2 regions of the Pseudoalteromonas sp. SiA1 genome follow, and region 2 is predicted to be linked to the other one. Evidence: predicted binding sites of a transcription regulator. Region 2 holds the regulator's gene; the other holds the start of a gene.

Region 1 (5,751 bases), 240 kb from region 2:
TAGTTGGTTAGGCCCAAGGAGTTTATCAACTAATTCACGCAACCGATCGGCTTGTTCAATTATCAGTTCTGCACATTGATCTCTTTCTTGTTGATCACCCTCATACTGCAATAATTGCGCCGCCCCGCGAATTCCACCCAGCGGGTTTTTAATTTCATGGGCTAAACCGCGAATTAAGTTACGTGCAGCTTGGTATTGATGCATTTGATTTGAGACTTGGTCGTGCTTTATTTCGTCATCGGTTTGTCGACATTCAAATAAAATATAATAGGTGTCGTTATGTTTTATTCGCCGAGTACTCACCGCTAATTTTGCATGGCGAGAATCGATAAACACCACGTCAGCCCTGTGCTGGTGGCAGTCTACACCATCAACTAACGAGTACTGTGCAATGCGTTTTAAGTCGATAGAATGGTAGTTAAATAAATCGTCGAATGCTTGTCCTAGCAAACGTTTTTCGCCTAAGCCAAGTAATTCACTGGCACTGGTGTTAGCGTAAATAAGCTTAAAGCTTTCATTGAGTAACATCAGGGCGGTGGTTTGGTTTTGCCAAATTATATTCAGTAGCTCTGGGCTAAAATGTGTTTTATTAATCATCATTGCACCATTTTAGTGCGCCTGGGAAGGTAGGCAAGGTTTTTAGAAAATATACGCTAAACACGCGTACTTAATTGTAATTATCGACCTATGTTAAGGCCTTTACGGTGCATAAAAAATACACTTTCAGGACTGGTTGCAATTACCTGATTTTGTTTATTATAAAGTTTAACTTGCAGTGTGTGTTGGCCTCGCTCCACATCTCTTAACGCCAGTGTTGTCGTATCGCTCGGTGCACCAATGGCAACGCCATCTAAAAATAAACCAATGGTAAATCCAGCTTCAAATCGAGGGGCAATACGGGTAGAGACATACACAGAGCCGGTGTTTTCTCTTATAGTTTGGTTTGGTTCAGGCGATGAAATACTAATACTAAACTTTACTGCTGTTTTAGTAGGAGCAGTATCAAGAATATCGGTGTTTGTAGCGGGCATGCTGAGATGTTGGCTCGTGAGTTTAACCTCTTTAGCGCCAGGCTGAGGAGTATCTGAAAAAACCAGCACCCCATTTTTGTCTTTCCATGCGTAAATTTTTTTATCGCTCGCATGGCTATTAAGGCTTAACATTAAAGCTATTAATAGCAACAAAATCTTACCTACCATCCAGCTATCCTGCATTGTTTAAATTAACTTCACTTTAGTGTAGAACCGTTAAATTTACCATAAAAAAAGCCCGCAAAGCGGGCTTAAAACACACATTATTTATCGGTTAATAAATTAACAGCTGTAGTACATTTCAAACTCAACTGGGTGAGTTGTCATGTTAAGTTTTTCAACTTCTTTTGACTTAAGTGCGATGTAAGCATCGATTAAGTCATTGGTGAATACACCACCTTGGTTTAAGAATTCACGGTCTGAATCAAGCGCAGCTAATGCTTCATCTAATGAAGAAGCAACTGTTGGAATTTCTGCCGCTTCTTCAGCTGGTAAGTCGTATAAGTCCTTGTCCATAGCATCGCCAGGGTGGATCTTGTTTTTAATTCCGTCAAGGCCAGCCATAAGCATTGCAGAGAAAGCAAGGTATGGGTTAGCTGTTGGATCTGGGAAGCGTACTTCAATACGACGACCTTTTGCAGATGGAACCACTGGAATACGGATTGACGCAGAACGGTTACGAGCCGAGTATGCAAGCATTACCGGTGCTTCAAAACCAGGTACTAAACGTTTGTACGAGTTAGTTGACGCGTTAGCAAAAGCGTTGATCGCTTTAGCATGTTTGATAATACCGCCAATGTAGTAAAGTGCATCTTCAGAAAGTCCGCCGTATTTATCACCTGCGAATAAGTTTACGCCATCTTTTGCTAAAGACTGGTGACAGTGCATACCAGAACCGTTATCACCAACAACCGGCTTAGGCATAAACGTTGCCGTTTTACCGTAAAGGTGAGCCATGTTGTGGATAACATATTTCATTTCTTGGATTTCATCGGCTTTTAACACCATAGTGTTAAAGCGCGTTGCAATTTCGTTTTGACCGGCAGTCGCCACTTCGTGGTGATGCGCTTCAACAACTTGACCCATTTCTTCTAAAACTAGGCACGTTGCAGAACGCCAATCTTGGAAATCATCAACAGGTGCAACTGGGAAGTAACCGCCTTTAACACCTGGGCGATGGCCTGTGTTGCCATCTGCATATTCTTTATCTGAGTTCCAAGCTGCTTGCTTAGAATCAATTTTGTACATTGAACCAGACATGTCAGATTTGTATTTAACGTCGTCAAATACGAAAAACTCTGGTTCTGGGCCAAATAAAACAGTGTCAGCAATACCCGTAGAGCGCATGTACTCTTCAGCGCGCTTAGCAACTGAGCGAGGGTCGCGTTCGTAACCTTGTAATGTAGAAGGTTCAACCACGTCACAACGAACGATTAGGGTTGTTTCTTCTGTGAAAGGGTCAAGTTTAATTGAATCTGCATCTGGTAGTAACACCATGTCTGATTCGTTGATGCCTTTCCAGCCAGCAATTGAAGAACCGTCAAACATCTTTCCATCTTCAAAAAAGTCTTCATCAACTTGATGATGAGGAATAGAAACATGTTGCTCTTTACCTTTTGTGTCAGTAAAGCGTAAATCAATGAACTTAACGTCATTTTCTTTAATAAAATCTAAAACCGATTGTGACATGTGTCCTCCAACTATTGGGTTTTATTATTGCTGCTTAGATACGTTGAATATCTACAAGCTGATTTTGTGCCACTATTATAATTATTTGTTTTTTATGTAAAAAAATATAAATAAAATAAAGGTGATATAGATTAAGCACCATCTTAGTGCGTAATTTTTCCAAAATGGTGCAATATTTACAAAGCAATAATTGCTTGTAAATTAATCACCTTAGACTAGCACAAAGAAAATGCAAAATACGCAGTAAAGTCGCTTTAAATTAACCCAAAACCATCTTTTTATATAAATATCTAAAAATTAATCATCATAATTAATTATTTTAAAACAATGGGTTAATTATTTTATTGAGAAAGTTTGAAATTTTATTTTGGATAAACTTTCATCCATTCCATTTATAGGGGATAATATGCGCCCTTTTAAATCCTATGCTGGGACATCTCGTGAAAGCGCAGGTGAGAACGTATAGCCCCTGCAGGATCAATGAGATTCAATTTCTCTGAGTGAATATATGAGCATCGAAAAGTTAAGAAATATAGCAATTATCGCCCACGTTGACCACGGTAAAACAACACTGGTTGATAAACTACTTGAGCAATCAGGTACATTAGAAACACGCGGCGGTAATGAAGAGCGCGTGATGGATTCAAACGACATTGAAAAAGAACGTGGTATTACCATTTTAGCAAAAAACACCGCTATCTCATGGAATGATTACCATATCAATATCGTAGATACTCCTGGACACGCCGACTTCGGTGGTGAAGTTGAACGCGTACTTTCGATGGCTGACTCAGTATTACTACTTGTTGATGCTCAGGAAGGTCCAATGCCACAAACGCGTTTCGTAACGCAAAAGGCATTCGCGCAAGGCTTAAAGCCAATCGTTGTTATCAATAAAATTGATAAGCCAGGTGCTCGCCCTGATTGGGTTATGGATCAAATCTTTGATTTATTCGATAACCTAGGCGCAACTGATGAACAGTTAGACTTTAAAGTAATCTACGCATCAGCAATCAATGGTTGGGCTACATTAGATTTAGACGAAGCATCTGATAACATGGAACCTATGTTCAAGATGATCGTTGACGAAGTATCACCACCGGATGCAGATCCTGAAGGTGACTTCCAAATGCAGATCTCACAGCTTGATTACAACTCTTATAAAGGTGTAATTGGCATTGGTCGTATCAAACGCGGTTCAGTTGTACCTAACCAACAAGTTACGGTTATTAGCGCTGACGGGTCTAAACGTAACGGTAAAATTGGTTCAGTACAAAGCTACTTAGGTCTTGAGCGTATTGACACTGACAAAGCTTACGCTGGTAACATCGTAACGGTAACGGGTCTTGGCGAGCTTAAGATTTCAGATACGCTTTGTTGTCCTAACAACGTTGAAGCATTACCTCCACTAAGTGTTGATGAGCCAACAGTAACGATGACGTTCTCTGTAAATAACTCACCTTTCTGTGGTAAAGAAGGTAAGTTTGTAACATCACGTAATATCCGTGAGCGTTTAGACAAAGAATTAGTACACAACGTTGCACTTCGCGTTGCAGACACTGATAACCCAGATAGCTTCCGTGTATCGGGTCGTGGTGAATTACACTTAGGTATCTTAATCGAGAACATGCGTCGTGAAGGTTACGAGTTAGCGGTATCTCGTCCAGAAGTTATCTTACGTACTGTTGATGGTGTGTTAGAAGAACCGTATGAAACACTAACAATTGACTGTCAAGAAGAGCATCAGGGTTCTATCATGGAACAAATTGGTCTTCGTAAAGGTGAGCTTACTGATATGGCCCCAGATGGTAAAGGCCGTATGCGTTTGGACTTTATGATCCCAAGCCGTGGTTTAATCGGTTTCCAAACTGAGTTCATGACGTTAACATCAGGTTCTGGTTTACTTTACCACACGTTCGATCACTACGGTCCGCACAAAGGTGGCGAGCTAGGTGTTCGTAAGAACGGTGTAATGATTGCAAATGCAACAGGTAAAGCGCTAACTAACGCATTATTTAACTTACAAGAGCGCGGCCGTTTATTCATCGGTCACGGTGTTGAAGTATACGAAGGTATGGTTATCGGTATTCATAGCCGTGATAACGACCTTACAGTTAATGCGCTTAAAGGTAAGCAACTTACTAACGTTCGTGCATCTGGTACCGATGAAGCACAAACACTAACACCAGCTCTTAACTATTCACTTGAGCAAGCGCTTGAGTTTATTGCTGATGATGAGTTAGTAGAAGTTACACCTGAGAACATTCGTATTCGTAAACGTCATTTAACTGAAAATGAGCGTAAACGTGCGGGTCGTGCGCCTAAGTCATAATCTATTAATTTAGAATCATGATTTTAAAAGCCGCTGTATTGCAAAATACAGCGGCTTTTTTGTGGATAATAGTTAGCCAGAGAAGAGCGTAAGTCCACAGGTTAAAGCATCGCAGTTGGTTCGATACTGTTAAACAGTTTTTAATATTGAACCTAAAAGAGGTATTAAGTTATTATCAAAGCTATATTTACTATGTGCGTGTGAGCTAGTGTGAATACCGAAAATGAAATTATGGCAAAACTAGAGATAGAACATATTGCTGAACTGCAAAAATATAAAGATGAATTTGAAACGTTAGGAAAAAATGATTGGGGCTTGAAAGATCTCATATCAATTTTTTTACCCTTTATTTTGTTATCAATTGCTAATAGCTTCTATGATATTGAAACTGAAATATTTCAAATAATATGTTTTATTTTCCTTGCTTCAGCTGTGGTGCAGGGAATGATTAGGGAGCAGACCAAAAAAACAAATCGCAGAATTGATTTGCTTCTTAAAATTATTAATCATGAGCAAAAGGGTGGCTGAAATTAGCTTTATTAGGGCGCAGCGCTCTTTATATAAGGAAAAACGTGCTTGAGAATTAAATAATCTATATTGCAAAGTCTCTGTTTTTGTTAATAGGGTATTTTTGTTGGGTTTCGCTTAGCTCAACCCAACCTTCGTTATCAATTATTTAGTTAGTGATTACTTACTTTT
Region 2 (5,751 bases):
GATGATGCAAAGGCGCGCGCAAAAAAAGTAAAGCTATTAATTTGTGATATTGATGGTGTATTTTCTGATGGCCGTATTTACCTTGGAAACCAAGGTGAAGAACTCAAAGCATTTAACACCAAAGACGGATTTGGTATCAAAGCCCTGATTAACAGCGGTTTTGAAGTCGCCGTGATCACCGGGCGCCATTCTCATATAGTGCAGCAACGTATGAGCAGTTTAACCGTACAACATATATATCAAGGCCAAGAAGACAAACTCATAGCCTATCAAGAATTAAAACAAAAATTAGCGCTTAGCGATGAGCAAATTGCTTATATAGGTGATGATGGCCCAGACATGCCAGTAATGGAGCAAGTCGGTTTTGCGGTAGCCGTAAACGATGCTCATCCACTTATTAAACGTTTATCACATTATGTAACCCAACTGCCCGGCGGTTTTGGTGCGGTAAGAGAGCTGACAGACTTACTTATGCTCGAAAATAACAAGCCACTAACTAGCCAAGGAACGAGTTCATGAATGTAGCGCGCATTATACTGAGCGTTTTATTCATAAGCTGTATGGTTTGGCTCTGGTATCCTTATTTTACTAAGGTTGATATAACTGCAAGCGAAGAAACACAAGTTATTGCTAAGCCTGATTATACCGCTATTGAGCTAAAACAAACGGCTTATAATGAACAAGGTAAAGTGAGCCATAAGGTAACTGCGGTAAAAATGGAGTTGTATCAACAACTCGGTTTTACCTTTTTTGAAAAGCCTATATTCACTTTATACAACGAGCAGCAAACATGGCGTATTAACGCCGATGAAGCCACACTCTACGACGACCGTCAACTGGTGTTAGAGGGTAATGTAACCGCTCAAAATTTAGTAGATAACGCCATGATCGATACGATCACCGCCCAGACCATCAATGTTGATATAAAACTATTAACCATGCAATCACAGCAGCCTGTCGTTATTACAGGACCTAATTTAAAAATCACAGGTAAAGGCCTTGAGGCCGATTTAAAAACCGAGGTGATTAAACTTATTAACCATACGCGAACCCTATATTATGACCAATAACCTATTTAAAATTTTAATTGTTCCCTCACTATTAATTGCTTTTAACAGTAATGGCGCTGAACCTGCTGAAGCCCCCGCTGCAAATCAAATTTCAATTAGTGCAGATAAGCAAGAAGGTCAATTAAAAGAAAACGTAGGCATTTTTGAGAAAAATGTTGAAATTATTCATGGTAATCGCCGTATCACAGCTGACCGTTTAGAAGTGCATAAACGCGATGACCTAGGCGATAACAAACAGTTATTAATTGCCACAGGCAGCCCTGCATATTTTGAAGAAACACAAGCTGATGGCACCATAATGAGCGCCAGTGCTAATGAAGTGCGTTACGATGTGTCGCTGCGTTTTTTAACCTTAATCGGCGATGCAAGCATTGCTCAAGCAGGTCAAAAAATAACAGCTAAAAGTATCACTTACGATATCGAGCAGCAGTTAATTAGCGCAGAAAAAGACGAAAACTCAACAGACCGTGTACACACTATTTTAGTCCCTGTTGAAAATAAAAAAGAAGATGATAAAGGCCAACCATGAGCACATTAAAAGCAGAGCTATTAGCTAAAAGCTACAAAGGTCGTGAAGTTGTAAAAAACGTTGGCCTAGAGGTTGAAGCTGGCAGTATTGTGGGGTTACTTGGCCCTAATGGTGCAGGTAAAACCACCACTTTTTATATGATTGTAGGCCTTGTCCCTAGCGATAAAGGCAAAATATCAATTGATGATAAAGATATTACTTTATTACCGATGCACAGCCGAGCGCGTTTAGGGATTGGTTATTTACCGCAAGAGTCGTCTATTTTTAGAAAGCTGACTGTTTATCAAAACTTAATGGCTATCTTAGAAACACGTAAAGAATTAAATAAACAACAACGCGAAGATACCTTAAATAATTTACTTGATGAATTTAGCATTCAGCATATCCGCGATAGTCAAGGTATGGCTTTATCAGGTGGTGAACGTCGCCGCGTTGAAATTGCTCGCGCGTTAGCAGCAAACCCTAAATTTATCCTTTTAGACGAACCCTTTGCGGGGGTTGATCCTATCTCAGTATTAGATATTAAAAAGATCATAGAGCATCTTAAAAACCGTGGCATTGGCGTACTTATTACAGACCATAACGTGCGCGAAACACTTGATGTTTGTGAAAAAGCCTACATAGTTTCTCATGGGGAGTTAATTGCATCAGGCACTCCTGAATACGTATTAAACGATAAAACAGTACGCGATGTTTATTTGGGCGAGCAGTTCAAGCTCTAATATGTGTGTTATTCCACTAAGCATCTGCTAAGATTAATTATACTTAGGTCTGTTGACCTTTCAAGGTTGAATTTGCAGCAGTCTGTTTGGTATTTAGGCAAGGCAGAGCCTATGTGGTGTGGTATTCCCCATAAATAGGCGATAACGCAGCATCAATGCCAAACAGGCGCTGCCCTTCGGGTTCTGCCTAGGGACGATTTACTCTTTGTTGCTCGGTTTTGACTTAGCCCACTAGGTTACAAACCTCGCGCCGCAATTAAACCGCCCCTAGTTTGAACAAATTTTAATCCGTAAAGGTCAACAGACCGTAATTTAAAAGGATTGTTAGAGATACATGAGGCAATCATTACAGCTGCGCATGGGCCAGCAACTTACAATGACTCCACAGTTGCAACAAGCAATTCGCTTATTGCAACTCAGTACATTGGATCTCCAGCAAGAAATTCAAGAAGCGCTCGATAGCAACCCCTTGCTTGAAGTTGAAGAACACGATTACAGCGAAGACACTGCAGGTAAAAACGAACAAAAAGCCGATAACGATGACTTAACGCTAAGTGCCTCAGCTGACGATAAACCTAGCGAGTATGAGCAAGATAGCGGCGAAGCAATGACCAAAGACACCATTAGCGATGATATGGCTATGGATGTTACTTGGGATGAATATATGAGCGCTGCGCCTGCCTCTTCATCGGGCCCAATGCCAGAAGATGAATCTATTTATCAAGGCTCTTCGACTGAAACGCTGCATGAGTATTTAATGTGGCAACTTCAACTGACGCCGTTTAGTCCTACCGATGAAGCGATAGCTATTGCAATTGTAGAAGCTGTGGACGATTCAGGGATTCTAACCCTTAGCTGTGAAGAAATATTAGAAAGCTTTAACCAAGAAAACGACGGCGAAGATGAAGTTGAACTTGACGAAATAGAAGCGGTACTAAAGCGTATTCAACTATTTGATCCAGTGGGAATAGCCGCGCGTAGTTTACAAGAGTGCTTGTGTATTCAGCTAAATCAATTTGATAAAGACACACCTTTTTTAAACGAAACAAAAATGATCTTAACCGATCATATTGATTTACTTGCTGCACGTGACTATCGCACGTTAATGAAAAAAACAAAGCTTAAAGAAGATGAGCTTAAAGAAATCATGACGTTGATTCATACGCTCAGCCCAAAACCGGCAGACACTATTGTTAGAGAAGAGTCTGAATACGTTATTCCTGATGTGTCGGTTAAGAAAGTTAAAGGTCGTTGGGTAGTTGAATTAAACCCAGATAGCATGCCTAAGATCAGAGTAAATAGCCAATATGCAGCTATGTCGCGTACGGTTAAATCAAGTGGTGATAGCCAGTTTATTCGCTCGCACTTACAAGAGGCTAAATGGTTTATAAAAAGCTTAGAAAGTAGGAATGACACGCTACTTAAAGTAACCAACTGTATTGTGCAGCAGCAACAGGCCTTTTTTGAACACGGTCCTGAGGCTATGAAGCCTATGGTGCTTAACGATGTGGCTGAAATGGTGGAAATGCATGAGTCGACTATATCGCGTGTTACTACGCAAAAATACATGCATACACCACGTGGCATTTTTGAGCTTAAATATTTCTTTTCAAGCCATGTAAGTACTGAAAATGGTGGCGAATGTTCATCAACAGCAATACGTGCATTAATTAAAAAATTAATCGCTGCAGAAAACTCAGCTAAACCATTGAGTGATAGTAAAATTGCAGATATATTGGCAGAGCAAGGAATTAAAGTAGCGAGGAGAACCATTGCAAAATATCGCGAATCTCTAGCTATTCCCCCGTCTAATCAACGTAAAAGTTTGATTTAAGGCGTACAACAAAGAGGAAAATGTTTATGCAACTGAATTTAACTGGTCGCCATGTAGATATTACCGACTCGCTTAGAGACTACGTAAATAGTAAATTTTCGAAGTTACAGAGGCACACTGATCACATAACGAATGTGCACGTTATTCTCGATGTAGAAAAACTAAACCAAAAAGCTGAAGCAACCGTTCATGTTAGTGGCGCTGAGATTTTTGCCTCTACTGAGCATCAAGATATGTATGCCGCTATAGACTCGCTCATTGACAAGCTAGATCGTCAAGTAATTAAACACAAAGAGAAACTTGCTCGACACTAACACTATGAAACTAAGCTCACTTATCTGTCAGGACTGCAGTAAAGCTGCGGTCCTTTTTAATAGTAAAAAAAGAATTTTAGAATTTATCAGTGAATTGGCTCACAATAAGCTGCCCTATTTAACACAACAAGATATTCTTAATGCATTAACTGCAAGAGAAAAGCTTGGAAGTACAGGCATTGGCCGAGGCATTGCTATTCCACATGGTCGCATGAGTGGAGCTCAAGAGCCCCTTGCTTTGATTTTAGTGAGCGAAACAGCTATTAATTTTGATGCGATTGATAACCGGCCGGTTGACATTTTTGTCGCGTTAATTGTTCCCGATGGCGATAATCAGCAGCATTTGAAGACGCTAGCCACGATTGCTGATAAGCTCAATGATAAAGAATTTTGTAAACAGTTACGCGCCGCCAAATCGGATAGCGAACTATATCAGGTTATCGTCAGTCAATCGTAGTAACAAAGAAAGGTGATAAATGGAATTAATAATTATAAGCGGTCGTTCAGGCTCAGGTAAATCTGTGGCGTTACGCGTTGTGGAAGACTTAGGTTATTATTGTGTAGACAATATTCCTCTTAATTTATTACCATCATTAGTGCGCAGTGTTTCCGACAGTTATAATAAAATTGCCGTGAGTGTTGATGTACGTAACCTACCTAAAGAGCAACAGCAGTTTAATGAAATCATTGAATATTTACCTGGTTTTACTAAACCAACGGTATTTTATTTAGACAGTGACGATCAAACATTAATAAAACGTTTTTCAGAAACGCGACGTCTCCACCCTTTATCTATTGATTCTTTGCCGCTTGATTTAGCCATAAAAAAAGAAAAACAACTACTTGATGTATTGATTAACCGTGCTGATTATATGATTGATACCACGGATTTAAGTGTGCATCAGCTTGCTGAGTCTATTCGTGAAAAAATACTCGGAAAAAAAGATAAACAACTGATCATTACCTTTGAGTCATTTGGTTTTAAACACGGCATCCCTAAAGAAGCAGATTACGTATTCGATGCCCGATTTTTACCAAACCCGCATTGGGAGCCTGAACTTAAGCCACTTACAGGGCTGGACCAACCAGTAAAAGACTACCTAGCAAGTCACAGTATAGTGCAAAAATTTACATGGCAAATTCAAACATTTGTGCAAACATGGCTGCCGCATTTAGAACGAAATAACCGCAGCTACTTAACCATTGCAATTGGCTGTACCGGTGGGCAACACCGCTCTGTTTATTTAGCGCAAACCATTGGCGAAAGCTTTGCAATGAGCCA

Evidence for each region. The regulator sigma-54, encoded in region 2, starts transcription at its own class of promoters, with help from an activator protein. The targets are predictions, from matches to a motif close to GTTGGCACGNNNNTNGNNT.
Region 1: the regulator sigma-54 is predicted to act here: its motif matches at 2,776-2,794, upstream of glnA (glutamate--ammonia ligase).

Annotation. Positions count from the first base shown of each region.
Region 1 covers NZ_CP076084.1:189,274-195,024, forward strand. The annotation lists gene glnL (nitrogen regulation protein NR(II)) at 1-597, opposite strand, end outside; gene KK487_RS00930 (DUF4124 domain-containing protein) at 678-1,199, opposite strand; gene glnA (glutamate--ammonia ligase) at 1,314-2,720, opposite strand; gene typA (translational GTPase TypA) at 3,229-5,052, shown strand; gene KK487_RS00945 (hypothetical protein) at 5,263-5,580, shown strand; gene KK487_RS00950 (CBM9 family sugar-binding protein) at 5,740-5,751, opposite strand, start outside.
Region 2 covers NZ_CP076084.1:426,763-432,513, reverse strand. The annotation lists gene kdsC (3-deoxy-manno-octulosonate-8-phosphatase KdsC) at 1-519, shown strand, start outside; gene lptC (LPS export ABC transporter periplasmic protein LptC) at 516-1,070, shown strand; gene lptA (lipopolysaccharide transport periplasmic protein LptA) at 1,060-1,599, shown strand; gene lptB (LPS export ABC transporter ATP-binding protein) at 1,596-2,321, shown strand; gene KK487_RS01990 (RNA polymerase factor sigma-54) at 2,656-4,155, shown strand; gene hpf (ribosome hibernation promoting factor) at 4,182-4,469, shown strand; gene ptsN (PTS IIA-like nitrogen regulatory protein PtsN) at 4,474-4,926, shown strand; gene rapZ (RNase adapter RapZ) at 4,946-5,751, shown strand, end outside.